Regions from separate parts of the Streptomyces sp. SP18BB07 genome, predicted to be linked through region 3. Evidence: predicted binding sites of a transcription regulator. Region 3 holds the regulator's gene; each other region holds the start of a gene.
The links. Region 3 encodes HrcA, which represses chaperone genes, less so after heat shock. Its sites were predicted from a motif close to TTNGCACTCNGNNNNNCNGAGTGCNAA; they were not measured.

Region 1 (5,005 bases), on a different contig from region 3:
ACCTTCGCCGGGTCGATGATGCCCTCGGCGATCATGTCGACGTACTCACCGGTCGCGGCGTTCAGGCCGTGGCCGACGGGAAGGTTGCGCACCTTCTCGACGATGACGCCACCCTCAAGGCCACCGTTGACGGCGATCTGCTTGAGCGGGGCCTCCAGGGCGAGCTTCACGGCGTTGGCGCCGGTCGCCTCGTCACCCTCCAGGTCCAGCTTCTCGAAGACCGTGGAGGCCTGGAGCAGGGCCACGCCACCACCGGCGACGATGCCCTCCTCGACGGCCGCCTTCGCGTTGCGAACGGCGTCCTCGATGCGGTGCTTGCGCTCCTTGAGCTCCACCTCGGTCGCGGCACCGGCCTTGATGACGGCCACGCCGCCCGCGAGCTTCGCCAGGCGCTCCTGGAGCTTCTCGCGGTCGTAGTCCGAGTCGCTGTTCTCGATCTCGGCGCGGATCTGGTTGACCCGGCCCTGGACCTGGTCGGTGTCACCGGCACCGTCGACGATGGTGGTCTCGTCCTTGGTGATGACGACCTTGCGGGCGCGGCCCAGGAGGTCCAGGGTCGCGTTCTCCAGCTTGAGGCCGACCTCCTCGGAGATGACCTCGCCGCCCGTGAGGATGGCGATGTCGCCGAGCATGGCCTTGCGGCGGTCACCGAAGCCCGGGGCCTTGACGGCGACGGACTTGAAGGTGCCACGGATCTTGTTGACGACCAGGGTCGACAGGGCCTCGCCCTCGACGTCCTCGGCGATGATCAGCAGCGGCTTGCCGCCCTGCATGACCTTCTCCAGGAGCGGGAGCAGGTCCTTGACGTTGGTGACCTTGGAGTTGGCGATGAGGATGTAGGGGTCCTCCAGGACCGCCTCCATGCGCTCCATGTCGGTCGCGAAGTACGCCGAGATGTAGCCCTTGTCGAAGCGCATGCCCTCGGTGAGCTCGAGCTCCAGACCGAAGGTCTGCGACTCCTCGACGGTGATGACGCCTTCCTTGCCGACCTTGTCCATGGCCTCGGCGATGAGCTCGCCGATCTGGGTGTCGGCGGCGGAGATGGAGGCGGTGGAGGCGATCTGCTCCTTGGTCTCGACCTCCTTGGCCTGGTCGAGCAGCGCACCGGAGACGGCCTCGACGGCCTTCTCGATGCCGCGCTTGAGGGCCATCGGGTTGGCGCCGGCGGCTACGTTGCGCAGGCCTTCCCTGACCAGGGCCTGGGCGAGAACGGTCGCGGTGGTCGTACCGTCACCGGCGACGTCGTCCGTCTTCTTGGCGACTTCCTTGACCAGCTCGGCGCCGATCTTCTCGTACGGGTCCTCGAGCTCGATCTCCTTGGCGATGGAGACACCATCGTTGGTGATCGTGGGGGCGCCCCACTTCTTCTCGAGGACGACGTTCCGGCCCTTGGGGCCGAGCGTCACCTTGACGGCGTCCGCGAGCTGGTTCATGCCGCGCTCGAGGCCGCGCCGCGCCTCCTCGTCGAACGCGATGATCTTGGCCATGTGAAGTGGTCCCTCCAGGACTGGGGGTGATTCCTTCGGACCGCGCCCGCGCCCGCGACGGACGGCTCGCCTGCCTCGTGGTTCCTTGCCCCACCCGGCCTGCGGGCCTCACCGACCCGGTCCTTCGTTGTCACTCTCACCTTCAGAGTGCTAACGCCAATGATTAGCACTCGGCATGGTCGAGTGCAAGCGGCTCTCGATGATCCGCAGGTGAACGCACCCGCGCGCCCCCGTCGGCAGCCCTCCGGCCGGGCACACAAGAGGGCTCGCACCCCGGTGCGGGGTGCGAGCCCTCCTATGAAGAACGAAGAACGTCGCTGCGTGGAACCCGGCGCGTTACTTCAGCCGGCCGCGAGTCGGACCATGTCCGCCTGCGGCCCCTTCTGACCCTGCGAGATCTCGAACTCGACCCGCTGGCCCTCTTCCAGGGTGCGGTAACCGTCCATCTGGATCGCGCTGTAGTGGACGAATACATCCGCACCACCGTCGACCGCGATGAAGCCGTACCCCTTCTCCGCGTTGAACCACTTGACGGTGCCCTGAGCCATGCCTAACTCCCCTATTACTGGCCCTTGCACAGATCCGCACTTCGCGGATCCGGGTCAGACCTCACCCCCCAACGGTTGGGGGTGTGCGCCGGAACGCGTCGACCGCGGCCGAATGTATCTGTCCAACTGCCCTCTGCAACAGGTCAATCGGACGAGAATTCTGGACACGACCGGTCGGGAATGTACGAACAATTCGCCCGAATTCAGGGCAAGTCGGGCCCCACAAAGGGAACGAAATGCGCAAAAGGCATGCCCACTTTGGCTACTTCATATAGGGCGTGCGGCGCGATCACATATGCGCCCGGCAAGGAATCACTACGGTGATCGGACCGGGTTCCCCAACTCTACAGTGCTCAACCATAGAGAATTGCCCCCTCCGCTTCTCTCACGGAGGGGGCAATTCGATGAACTCTCGGTAATCGAAGTTACCGACGGTTACTACCGACCGGTACGGAGCGGCGGTCAGCCACCGGCGACCGCGGGAATGATCGACACACCCGCACCGTCCGGCGTGGCCGTCTCCAGCCCCTGCTCGAACCGGACATCGTCGTCATTCACGTACACATTCACGAACCGCCGCAACTTGCCCTGGTCGTCCAGAACCCGGGCGGCGATCCCGTTGTGGTTCTTCTCCAGATCGGCGATGACCTCCCCGAGGGTGGCACCCTCGGCACTCACCTCGGCCTGCCCACCGGTGTAGGTGCGAAGGATGGTGGGGATGCGGACGTTGACGCTCACGATGGGACCTCCGGTCAGCTGATGCTTTTAAGGGGCGCGGGGCTGTACTGGATATGCGGCTACCGCCGCGCGGGCGCGACCAGCCCCCACAGCCCCGCAGACGAACGACTACCAGCCCTTACACAAGACCGGCCTCACGGAACGAATCAAGGCTGGGCCGAATGGTCGCGGTCAGCCCGGTACCGGCCACCGCGTCCAGCGTCTTGAGACCGTCACCGGTGTTGAGCACGACCGTGGTGAGCGTCGGGTCCAGCAGCCCGTCCTCGATCAGCTTCTTCGTCACACCCACGGTCACCCCACCGGCGGTCTCCGCGAAGATCCCCTCGGTCCGCGCGAGCAGCTTGATCGCCTCGACGACCTGCTCGTCCGTGACGTCCTCCACGGCCCCACCGGTCCGCCGCGCGATGTCCAGCACATACGGCCCGTCCGCCGGGTTGCCGATCGCGAGCGACTTGGCGATGGTGTTCGGCTTCTGGGGGCGCACCACGTCGTGCCCGGCCTTGAAGGCCACCGACACCGGCGAGCACCCCTCGGCCTGCGCACCGAAGATCTTGTACGGCTTGTCCTCGACGAGCCCGAGCTTGATCAGCTCCTGCAGCCCCTTGTCGATCTTCGTGAGCTGCGACCCGGAGGCGATCGGCACGACCAGCTGGTCCGGGAGCCGCCAGCCGAGCTGCTCGCAGATCTCGTACGCGAGGGTCTTGGAGCCCTCCGCGTAGTACGGCCGCAGGTTGACGTTCACGAAGCCCCAGCCCTCGCCGGCCGGGTCGCCGATCAGCTCGGAGCAGAAGCGGTTCACGTCGTCGTAGTTGCCCTCGATGCCGACGAGCTCGCCGCCGTACACCGCGGCCATGACGACCTTGCCCTGCTCCAGGTCGTGCGGGATGAACACACAGGACCGGAAGCCGGCGCGGGCGGCGGCGGCGCCGACGGCACCGGCCAGGTTGCCCGTGGAGGAGCAGGAGAGGGTGGTGAAGCCGAAGGCGCGGGCCGCCTCCAGGGCCTGGGCGACGACGCGGTCCTTGAAGGAGTGCGTCGGGTTGCCGGAGTCGTCCTTGACGAAGAGCTTGCCGGCGTCGACACCGAGCGCGGCGGCCAGGTTGTCGGCCTTGACGAGCTGGGTCCAGCCGGGGTTGATGTTCGGCTTGTCGGCGACGTCGGCCGGAACGGGCAGCAGGGGCGCGTAACGCCAGATGTTCGCGGGCCCGGACTCGATCGTCTTCCGCAGCTCCTCCGTCTCGTAGGCGGAGTAGTCGTACGCGATCTCGAGGGGCCCGAAACACTCCTCGCAGGCGAAGACCGGTCCGAGGGGGACGCGGTGACCGCACTCACGACAGCTCAGCGCGGCGGCGGGGCCGAGGTCTACCGTGGAACCCGTGGAGGCGGAGGATTCGGTGGTGCTTGCAACAGTCTGCGCAGCCATGGAGGCGAGGCCCTTTCTCCTCATCTTCCTCACGACGCACTTCGCCGTGAGACGGATTTGGCACCTTCCCTAGCCGGGAGCCTCGCGACGCGATCGACAGTGATCACTACGAGACCGGCTGGAGGGTTGCCGGGGCTTCATCGGGCCGTATCCCTCTGCCCCTCTGGATGAGCGGTATTTGGTTGTATACGCCGACGAGCCGCGACATGCGATGGTCACCAGCGTTGTCCAAGACTGTAACCGAAGGCCAGGACAGTTGAGAGAGCCGTCCGAACCGCGAGATGAACGCAGAGGAGCCGCGCACTGTGCTGAAGGAAGTCGAGCGCTGGCTGAACACCCGCTCCTGGTCCATGGCCGACCGCCCGCTCCACCGGATCATGGCCGCGAAACGAGCCACGGGACAGACGGTCAGCGTCGTCCTGCCCGCGCTGAACGAGGAGGAGACGGTCGGCGACATCGTCGCGATCATCCGCCATGACCTCATGCGGCAGGTCCCGCTCGTCGACGAGATCGTGGTCGTCGACTCCGGCTCGACGGACCGGACCTCGCAGGTCGCGGCCGCCGCCGGGGCGCGGGTCGTCCACCGCGACGCGATCCTGCCCCGTATCCCGGCCGTGCCCGGCAAGGGCGAGGTGCTGTGGCGGTCGCTGATGGTGACGTCCGGCGACATCGTCTGCTTCATCGACGCGGACCTCAGGGAGTTCTCGTCGGACTTCGTCTCCGGGATCGTCGGCCCGCTGCTCACCGATCCCGGTGTCGACCTCGTCAAGGCGATGTACGACCGGCCCCTTGGCTCGGCCGCCGGGCAG
Region 2 (5,005 bases), on a different contig from region 3:
TGCTCGAGATGCGGTACGGGACCCGGCCCACCCTCTTCCGGCCGCCGTACGGCAGCTACGACCGGGACACCCTCCGCGCCGCCGCGACCTGCGGCGTCGAGGCTGTCCCCCTGTGGAACGAGGAGGTCTTCGTCGACCGCTGGGACTACCGCGAGTCGGACCGCGAACTCCGCCCCGGCGACATCGTCCTCAGCCACTTCCGGGGCCCGTCCGACTGGAAGGGCACCATGCCCGACATGATCCGCCGCTTCCTGAACCTGATCACCGCCGAGGGGTACGCGGTGGCGAGGCTGGAGGACTACCTGTGAGGGCCGACGGGGAGGGGCGCGGGGCACACCGAAGGATGCGCCGGGGAGCACGCCTCCCACCGGCCCGCCCGCCGGCGGCCCGCACCCTGGCCGCTCTCGCCGCTCTCGCCGCACTGCTCCTGGCCGGCTGCGCGACCGCCCCCACAGCCCCCGACCCCGGCGCGGGCGGATCGGCGAACCCCCGTCTCTCCGTCTCGCGCTCCGGCGCACACGCCCCCGCCAAGCCCACTCCCGCGATCCCCACCCCCACCACCCCTCACCCTGGCGCACACGCCCCCGCCCGCTCGCTCCCCCACCCCTCAGTGCCCCCTCACCGCCGCTGGGGCCTGGACGCCCCCCTCGCCGCCGCGCCGCAGCCCCCCGACCGGTCGTCGGCCCCCCGCGCGGCCGCACCGGGGCTGCTGCCCGTCGTCGATCGCGTCCCCACCCGGGACAAGGTCGTCTTCCTCACCTACGACGACGGGGCCGAGCGGGACCCCCGGTTCGTCGACATGGTGCGTGAGTTGCGGCTGCCGGTGAGCATGTTCCTGACGGACAGCGTCGTGGGCCCGGGATACGGGCACTTCGCGCGGCTGCGGGCCGTCGGCGCGACCGTGCAGAACCACACGCTCGACCACACCGCCCTGCGCGGCCTGCCGTACGCCGGACAGCGCGCCGAGATCTGCGGCCAGCAGAACAAGCTCAAGCAGCGCTTCGGCGTCCGGCCGACCCTCTTCCGCCCGCCCTACGGCGTCCACGACACCACCACGCTCCGCGCCGCCGCCGACTGCGGCCTCTCCGCGGTCGTCCTGTGGCGCGCGTCCATGCAGATCCACGACCTGCGCTACGCCGTCGGCGACCGCCTCCGCCCCGGCGACATCGTCCTCGCCGGTTTCCGGGGCCCGGATCAGCTGCAAGGCACCACCCTCACGGAGATGACGACCCGGCTGCTGCGCCGCGTCCAGGAGCAGGGACTGACCGTCGGCCGCCTGGAGGACTACCTCTGACGCCCCGCCGCAACCCGCTCGATTAGCAGTCCGCTTGACCGAGTGCTAATCGCGGTCATAGTCTCAGGTCTGGCACTCCCCCCTGGAGAGTGCCAACAACGCGACGGGCAGGTCCGGCACCCGCGACGACGGATCCACCTGGTCGCCACCTCAGACAGTCAACCCCGTGATCTCCGAAGGGGGAGGTCGGATCGTGACGACCACCAGCTCCAAGGTTGCCATCAAGCCGCTCGAGGACCGCATCGTGGTCCAGCCGCTCGACGCCGAGCAGACCACCGCCTCTGGCCTGGTCATCCCGGACACCGCGAAGGAGAAGCCCCAGGAGGGCGTCGTCCTCGCCGTGGGTCCGGGTCGCTTCGAGGACGGCCAGCGGCTGCCGCTCGACGTCTCCGTCGGCGACATCGTGCTGTACAGCAAGTACGGCGGCACCGAGGTGAAGTACAACGGCGAGGAGTACCTCGTCCTCTCGGCTCGCGACGTGCTCGCGATCGTCGAGAAGTAGTTCACCCGCTTCCTCGCGAAGCACCTTGCTTTTGAGCTGCGCCCTTGGCCCCCGCGACCACTAATCAGCCGGGCGTCGGGGGCGCAGTTCGTTTCACCCACGTTTTCCGAGAGGGCTGAACCGCTCCCATGGCGAAGATCCTGAAGTTCGACGAGGACGCCCGTCGCGCCCTCGAGCGCGGCGTCAACAAGCTTGCCGACACGGTCAAGGTGACGATCGGCCCCAAGGGCCGCAACGTCGTCATCGACAAGAAGTTCGGCGCCCCCACCATCACCAACGACGGTGTGACCATCGCCCGCGAGGTCGAGGTCGAGGACCCGTACGAGAACCTCGGCGTCCAGCTGGTGAAGGAGGTGGCGACCAAGACCAACGACGTAGCGGGTGACGGTACGACCACCGCCACCGTGCTGGCCCAGGCGCTCGTCCGCGAGGGCCTGCGCAACGTCGCCGCCGGTGCCTCCCCGGCCGCCCTGAAGAAGGGCATCGACGCCGCGGTCAAGGCCGTGTCCGAGGAGCTCCTCGCGACCGCCCGCCCGATCGACGAGAAGTCCGACATCGCGGCCGTCGCCGGTCTGTCCGCCCAGGACCAGCAGGTCGGCGAGCTCATCGCCGAGGCGATGGACAAGGTCGGCAAGGACGGTGTCATCACCGTCGAGGAGTCCAACACCTTCGGTCTGGAGCTGGACTTCACCGAGGGCATGGCCTTCGACAAGGGCTACCTGTCGCCGTACTTCGTCACCGACCAGGAGCGTATGGAGGCCGTCCTCGACGACCCGTACATCCTCATCCACCAGGGCAAGATCGGCGCCATCGCCGACCTGCTGCCCCTGCTGGAGAAGGTCATCCAGTCCAACGCCTCGCGGCCGCTGCTGATCATCGCCGAGGACGTCGAGGGCGAGGCCCTGTCGACCCTCGTCGTCAACAAGATCCGCGGCACCTTCAACGCGGTCGCCGTCAAGGCCCCCGGCTTCGGCGACCGTCGCAAGGCGATGCTCCAGGACATGGCGACGCTGACCGGCGCCGAGGTCATCTCCGAAGAGGTCGGCCTCAAGCTCGACCAGGTCGGTCTCGACGTGCTCGGCTCCGCCCGCCGCGTCACCGTCACCAAGGACGACACCACGATCGTCGACGGCGCCGGTGACTCCGGTGCCGTGCAGGGCCGCGTCGCCCAGATCAAGGCCGAGATCGAGAACACGGACTCCGACTGGGACCGCGAGAAGCTCCAGGAGCGCCTCGCGAAGCTGGCCGGCGGCGTGTGCGTCATCAAGGTCGGCGCCGCCACCGAGGTGGAGCTGAAGGAGAAGAAGCACCGTCTGGAGGACGCCATCTCCGCGACCCGCGCCGCGGTCGAGGAGGGCATCGTCTCCGGTGGTGGCTCCGCGCTCGTCCACGCCGTGAAGGTCCTCGAGGGCAACCTCGGCAAGACCGGCGACGAGGCCACGGGTGTCGCGGTCGTCCGCAAGGCCGCCGTCGAGCCGCTGCGCTGGATCGCCGAGAACGCCGGCCTGGAGGGCTACGTCATCACCTCCAAGGTCGCCGAGCTCGACAAGGGCCAGGGCTTCAACGCCGCCACCGGCGAGTACGGCGACCTGGTCAAGTCCGGCGTCATCGACCCGGTCAAGGTCACCCGCTCCGCCCTGGAGAACGCCGCCTCCATCGCCTCCCTCCTGCTCACGACCGAGACCCTGGTCGTCGAGAAGAAGGAAGAGGAGCCGGCCGACGCGGGCCACGGCCACAGTCACGGCCACTCCCACTGACGTACGACGTCGGTAAGCCGTAGGCGAGGCCCGGCACCCCCGCGAGGGGTGCCGGGCCTTCCCGCGTCACCACCCCTGCTGCGCCGGGCCGCTTCGACCGGGGTCGCTTCAGCCGGTCACTTCTCCAGGTCGTCGAGCGCGCCCAACTGCCCCATCAGGCCGAGCCGGTCGTACTCCCACCAGCCCTCGGTGATCTTCCCGTCGGGAGCACACCGGTGAATGACCGTGCCCGTCATCCGGACCGTCCGCCCCGTTGCCGCGATCCCGAGGAAGTCCCCCTTGTGGGTCGCCTCCCAGGTCCACCGCGTGCACACCCGGTCACCCTGCGCGATCTGGTCCTCCACGGTGAACGCGAAGTCGAAGCCGCGCCGCCACTCCTCGCAGGTCCGCCGGAACGCGTCCATCCCGATGGCGTCGGGCTCCCCGGAGGGCACGTGGTCGTGGTAGTCCTCCACGAGCAGATCGTCCAGCGGCGGCAGTTCGCCCTTCGTGGCGATGGTCGCGAGGAACCGCCGCGCAGTCGCCGCGTACAACTGCTCGTCGCGCACCACGTCCAGATCGGTGAACGTGGGCATCTCCTCGCACAGCGCCACCATCTCCTGGAAGATCCGCTCCGTCTCCGGCAGCCCGGAGTTGCGCATCGCCTCCTCGTACGACGGGAACTCCACGATCTCCACGAAGTGCGACCCGTCCGAGCGGTCCTTCCCGATCACGCTGTGCGTCGCGGTCCGCTTCCCCCTGGTCTGTTCCACCCAGGTGTCCATCAGCTGGTTCATCTCGTCGAACCGGCTGGTCCTGCAGTCGATGAGCTGCACGAATGTCATGACACACCGCCTCCCGACCCCCCTGGGTCCGGATGAACAGCTCCATTGTCCCGCCGGGCGGCCGCGCTCTCACCCGCTGGACACGTTCCGCCGCCCGCTACTGCGGCCCGTACTTCCGTCCCGTCTTCGAGCTGATCCCGCCCAGCAGCCCGCGCGGTACCACCTTCACCACACCCATCAGGGCCTTGTACCGGGGGTCGGGGATGGAGACGGTCCGGCCGCGGGAGAGGTCCACGAGGGCGGCGGTGACGAGCTTGTCGGCGTCGAGCCACATCCAGGAGGGGATGTTGTCGGTGCCCATGCCGGCCCGGTCGTGGAACTCGGTACGCACGAAGCCGGGGCACAGCGCCATCAGCCGCACCCCGGTGCCGGCCAGATCGCGCGCGGCACCCTGGGTGAACTGCACGACCCACGCCTTCGACGCCCCGTACGTACCGCGCGGCACGAAGGCCGCGACCGAGGCCACGTTCACCACACCGCCCCGGCCGCGCTCGCGCATGGCCTCGGTGGCCGCCGAGGTGAGGCGCAGGACCGCCTCGCAGTGCACCTTGAGCATCCGCAGCTCGTCGGCCATCGGGACGTCGAGGTAACGGCCCTTGTTGCCGAAGCCGGCGTTGTTGACCAGCAG
Region 3 (5,005 bases):
TGCAGGACCGCGGCGAAGTCGGCCTTCGCCAGCAGTTCCGCGACCTGCTTGCCCGTGGCCGCGTTCGCGACCTCGGGGAACCGCGTCCGGCGGGACTGCTTGCCCGCCTCCCGGGCGGTGGCCCGCCACTTGGCGAGGGCCTTCAGCCCTCGGTCGCCCTTCCACTGGGTGATGCAGCGGGCGGCGGCCCAGGGCACGATCGCGTCCACACCGACCTCGGTCATGGTCTCGACGGCCAGTTCGCCCCGGTCGCCCTTGGGCAGCGCCTGGACGACGGTGATCCGGGGCTGCGCGGGCGGCTCCTCCCGCAGCTCCCCCACATCCATGACGACCAGCCGGTCCTTGCCCTCGGCTGCCTTCACCACGCCTTCCACCCACCGGCCCCGCCCGTCGGTGAGGACCACGTCCTCACCGGGCCGCAGCCGCTTCACGGAGACCGCGTGTCGCCCTTCGGGGCCGTCGAGCACGATCTCCGAGCCCCAGCCGTCGAACCGGTCGACCACGAACACGGGTGCGGTCATCGCCCCTCACTCCCGGCCTGACCGCCCTGGCCGCTGCCGACCTGGGCGGAGGCCCGCTCGGCCTGTGCGGCGGCGATCTCGGCGGCCAGTACCTCGACCAGTTCCCCGGCGGGCAGCGCGCGGGCCATCCGGTGGCCCTGCCCGGCCCACAGTGCCATGCCCTGCGCGTCCCTGGCCTGGGCGGCGGCCTTGCGCAGCGGCGAGGTGAGGTGGTGGACCTCCGGGTAGGCGGCGGGCGCGTACGGGCCGTGCTCGCGCAGGAACCGGTTGACCAGGCCCCGGGCCGGGCGGCCGGAGAAGGCGCGGGTCAGCTCGGTGCGGACGAAGAGAGGGTCGGTCAGGGCCTGCTTGTGCACGGCATGCGCGCCGGACTCGGCGGTGGCGAGGAACGCCGTACCGAGCTGGGCCGCGCTCACGCCCGCCGTGAGGAGGGCGGCGATCTGGCCGCCGCGCATGATGCCGCCGGCCGCGACCATCGGCAGCGCCACGGCCTCGCGGACCTGGGCGACGAGCGAGAGCAGCCCGATGCCGGCGCGGTCCCGCTCGGGGTCGTCGCGGTGGGTGCCCTGGTGGCCGCCGGCCTCCACGCCCTGCACGATCACGGCGTGGGCCCCGGACCGCTCCACGGCCTGCGCCTCCTCCGCCGAGGTCGCGCTGACCAGGGTGAGGGTGCCCTTGCGGGCGAGGGAGTCGATGACCTCGGGCGTCGGGCAGCCGAAGTGGAACGACACCACCGGCACCGGGTTGTCGAGCAGCACGGCGAGCTTGGCCTCATAGCCGTCGTCGCGTCCGCTGTCCGGGTCGCCCAGCTCGGCGTCGTACCAGGTGGCCTCACCGGCGAGCTGCTCCGCGTAGACCTCGACGGCGGCGGGCTCGGCGTACTCCGGCTGCGGCATGAAGAGGTTCACGCCGAAGGGGCGGGAGGTGAGCGCCCGGAGCGCCTTGATCTCCTGGTACATCCCGTCGGCCGTCTTGTACCCGGCGGCGAGGAACCCCAGCCCGCCGGCCTCGGACACGGCGGCGGCCAACCGCGGCACGGACACGCCGCCCGCCATCGGGGCCTGCACGATCGGGAGCGGGACGAGATCGGTCAGTGCGGAGGACATGACGGCATGGTGCCACGCCCTCCGGGTGGAGCCGAATCGGGGACGGGGGGTTGTTCGTCGGGTGCGGGCGGGTGGGGGCTGGTCGCGCAGTTCCCCGCGCCCCTGAAAAGCAGGGGCTGCGCCCCGTGCTTTTCACCCCCGCAGCCCCGTCGCTTTCCAGAGCCCGCAGGACCATGGTCTTCCAGGCCCGCGGGCCTGGTCCTTCAGGGGCGCGGGGAACTGCGCGAGAAGCCCCACGCAGCCGCACCCGACGACGCACCCACTCAGCGCGCCCGCCAACACACCCACTCAGCGCCCGTTGAACGCGTCCTTCAGCCGAGAGAACAGCCCCTGCTGACCGGGCTGGAACTGCCCCGTCGGCCGCTCCTCCCCCCGCAGCGCGGCCAGCTGCCGCAGCAACCCCTCCTGCTCGGGGTCCAGCTTCGACGGCGTCTGCACCTCGACGTGGACGATCAGATCCCCACGCCCGCCACCCCGCAGATGAGTGACACCGCGCCCGTGCAGCGGGATCGACTGCCCGGACTGCGTGCCGGGCCGGATGTCGACCTCCTCCAGCCCGTCCAGCGTCTCCAGCGGCACCTTCGTGCCGAGCGCCGCCGCCGTCATCGGGATCGTCACCGTGCAGTGCAGATCGTCGCCGCGCCGCTGGAACATCGGGTGCGGCAGCTCGTGGATCTCGACGTACAGGTCACCGGCGGGACCGCCACCGGGCCCGACCTCGCCCTCACCGGCCAGCTGGATCCGCGTGCCGTTGTCGACACCGGCCGGGATCTTGACCGTCAGCGTCCGCCGCGACCGCACCCGCCCGTCGCCCGCGCACTCGGGGCACGGGTTCGGGACGATCGTGCCGAAGCCCTGGCACTGCGGGCAGGGCCGGGAGGTCATGACCTGACCGAGGAAGGACCGCGTGACCTGCGAGACCTCACCACGGCCCCGGCACATGTCACAGGTCTGCGCGGTGGTGCCGGGAGCGGCCCCCTCGCCACTGCACGTCGTACAGACGACGGCCGTGTCGACCTGGATGTCCTTCGTCGTGCCGAAGGCCGCCTCGTCGAGGTCGATCTCCAGCCGGATCATCGCGTCCTGGCCCCGGCGCGTGCGCGACCGGGGGCCGCGCTGGGACGCCGTACCGAAGAACGCGTCCATGATGTCCGAGAAGTTGCCGAAGCCACCCGCGCCGAAGCCGCCCGCGCCTCCGCCGCCGGCCTGGGACAGCGGGTCGCCGCCGAGGTCGTAGACCTGCTTCTTCTGCGGGTCCGACAACACCTCGTAGGCGGCGTTGATCTCCTTGAACCGCTCCTGTGTCTTCGGATCGGGATTGACGTCCGGGTGCAGCTCGCGAGCGAGCCTCCGGAACGCCTTCTTGATCTCGTCCTGGGACGCGTCGCGGCGCACGCCGAGCACGGCGTAGTAGTCCGTGGCCACTTAAGACTCCGCCAGGATCTGTCCGACGTACCGTGCCACCGCTCGTACCGCTCCCATCGTTCCCGGATAGTCCATGCGCGTAGGTCCGACCACGCCCAGCTTCGCTACTGCCTCGCCGCCCGAACCGTAGCCGACGGAGACGACGGACGTGGAGTTGAGTCCCTCATACGCGTTCTCATGACCGATGCGTACGGTCATGCCCGAATCCCCGGCCTCACCAAGCAACTTGAGGAGGACGACCTGCTCCTCCAAGGCTTCCAGAACGGGCCGGATGGTGAGGGGGAAGTCATGTCCGAAGCGGGTGAGATTGGCGGTACCGCCGATCATCAGCCGCTCCTCGCTCTCCTCGACCAGTGCCTCCAGCAGGGTGGAGAGCACCGTCGAGACCGTGCCCCGGTCCTCGACGTCGAACGCCTCCGGCAGGTCCTCGACCAGCCGGGGCACGTCGGTGAACCGGCGGCCCGCGACCTTGCTGTTCAGCCGGGCGCGAAGGTCCGCGAGTGACGTTTCTCCGAAGGGCGCCGGGCAGTCCACCAGCCGCTGTTCCACCCGTCCGGTGTCCGTGATCAGCACGAGCATCAGCCGGGCCGGGGCCAGCGACAGCAGCTCCACGTGCCGCACGGTCGAGCGGGTGAGCGACGGGTACTGCACGACGGCGACCTGCCGCGTCAGCTGCGCCAGCAGCCGCACGGTCCGCGCCACCACGTCGTCGAGGTCGACCGCGCCGTCCAGGAAGTTCTGGATGGCGCGCCGCTCGGGCGGGGTCATCGGCTTGACGCCCGCCAGCTTGTCGACGAAGAGCCGGTACCCCTTGTCGGTGGGGATGCGGCCCGCGCTGGTGTGGGGCTGGGCGATGAAGCCCTCGTCCTCCAGCGCCGCCATGTCGTTGCGGACGGTCGCCGGGGAGACCCCCAGGTTGTGCCGCTCCGTGAGCGCCTTGGAGCCGACCGGCTCCTCGGTGCCCACGTAGTCCTGGACGATGGCGCGCAGCACCTGGAGCCTGCGTTCACTGAGCATCGTCGCGCACACCTCCAGCTCGCTCTCGTGTGACTCCCCCTTGGCACTCACCCCGGGCGAGTGCCAACACTCCCCGCCCAGTGTACGGCGGTGGGGTACGCCCCCGGCAAGGCCGGTCCAGCCATGTCATGTCGACGTGTACCGACCTGTCCGCCGATGTCGGGCCACCTCGCGACCACCGCCGGGCGGCAGGTCGCGCGACCTCCCTCACACCCTCCCCGCGCCCTCCTCGCGCCCTCCCCGCGCCCTCCTTCACCGGCGGGCGCCGGGCTACAGCTAGCGTCGGTGCATGACGGTGACTTGGGAAGAGTGCGGGTGGCAGGGATTGACGCCACGGGTCGGACGGTGCCGTCTTCCCGGCTGGGACTGCACGGTCGGGCTGGTGGCCGGGGACGGCGCGGCCCTGATGATCGACGCGGGTTCCAGCCTGCGGGAGGGCGCGCGGTTGCGCACCGAGGCGTGCCGACTGCTCGGTGGCGCGCGTGTGACACATCTCGCGCTGACCCACCCCCACTTCGACCATGTCTTCGGGGCGGCCGCGTTCGCCGGGGTGGAGGTCTTCGGCGCGGTGGGCGTCGACGGTGTCCTGGCCCGTGACCGCGACGCCCTCCGCGCGGACGCCGTGCACCACGGTCTGCCCCCGGCGGACGCCACCGAGGCCGCCGACCTCCTCGTCCTGCCCCGCCACCGGGTCTCCGGCGAGTGGACGCTCGACCTGGGCGGCGGTCACCAGGTGCTGCTGGCGAACGTGGGGCCGGGGCACACCGCACACGACCTGGTGGTCCTGGTCCCGGGCACACCGGCCACCGGGGGGTCCGTGGGTTCTCCGGAGGTCGTCTTCTGCGGGGACCTGGTCGAGGAGTCCGGCGAACCCCAGGCCGGCCCCGACGCCGTCCCGTCCCGCTGGCCGGACGCGCTGGACCGTCTGCTGGCCCT

Region 1: the regulator HrcA is predicted to act here: its motif matches at 1,651-1,677, upstream of groL (chaperonin GroEL).
Region 2: the regulator HrcA is predicted to act here: its motif matches at 1,317-1,343, upstream of groES (co-chaperone GroES).

What each region holds. Positions count from the first base shown of each region.
Region 1 covers NZ_JAQYWT010000319.1:201,171-206,175, forward strand. Annotated here, with positions in the region: gene groL (chaperonin GroEL) at 1-1,487, opposite strand, end outside; gene PUR53_RS23025 (cold-shock protein) at 1,829-2,035, opposite strand; gene PUR53_RS23030 (ubiquitin-like small modifier protein 1) at 2,498-2,773, opposite strand; gene thrC (threonine synthase) at 2,892-4,196, opposite strand; SAM riboswitch class I at 4,214-4,370, opposite strand; gene PUR53_RS23040 (glucosyl-3-phosphoglycerate synthase) at 4,502-5,005, shown strand, end outside.
Region 2 covers NZ_JAQYWT010000250.1:18,856-23,860, reverse strand. Annotated here, with positions in the region: gene PUR53_RS09805 (polysaccharide deacetylase family protein) at 1-308, shown strand, start outside; gene PUR53_RS09800 (polysaccharide deacetylase family protein) at 344-1,294, shown strand; gene groES (co-chaperone GroES) at 1,488-1,796, shown strand; gene groL (chaperonin GroEL) at 1,925-3,553, shown strand; gene PUR53_RS09785 (ester cyclase) at 3,670-4,377, opposite strand; gene PUR53_RS09780 (SDR family NAD(P)-dependent oxidoreductase) at 4,475-5,005, opposite strand, start outside.
Region 3 covers NZ_JAQYWT010000367.1:371,450-376,454, reverse strand. Annotated here, with positions in the region: gene PUR53_RS45170 (16S rRNA (uracil(1498)-N(3))-methyltransferase) at 1-521, opposite strand, end outside; gene PUR53_RS45165 (nitronate monooxygenase) at 518-1,627, opposite strand; gene dnaJ (molecular chaperone DnaJ) at 1,916-3,052, opposite strand; gene hrcA (heat-inducible transcriptional repressor HrcA) at 3,053-4,069, opposite strand; gene PUR53_RS45150 (MBL fold metallo-hydrolase) at 4,359-5,005, shown strand, end outside.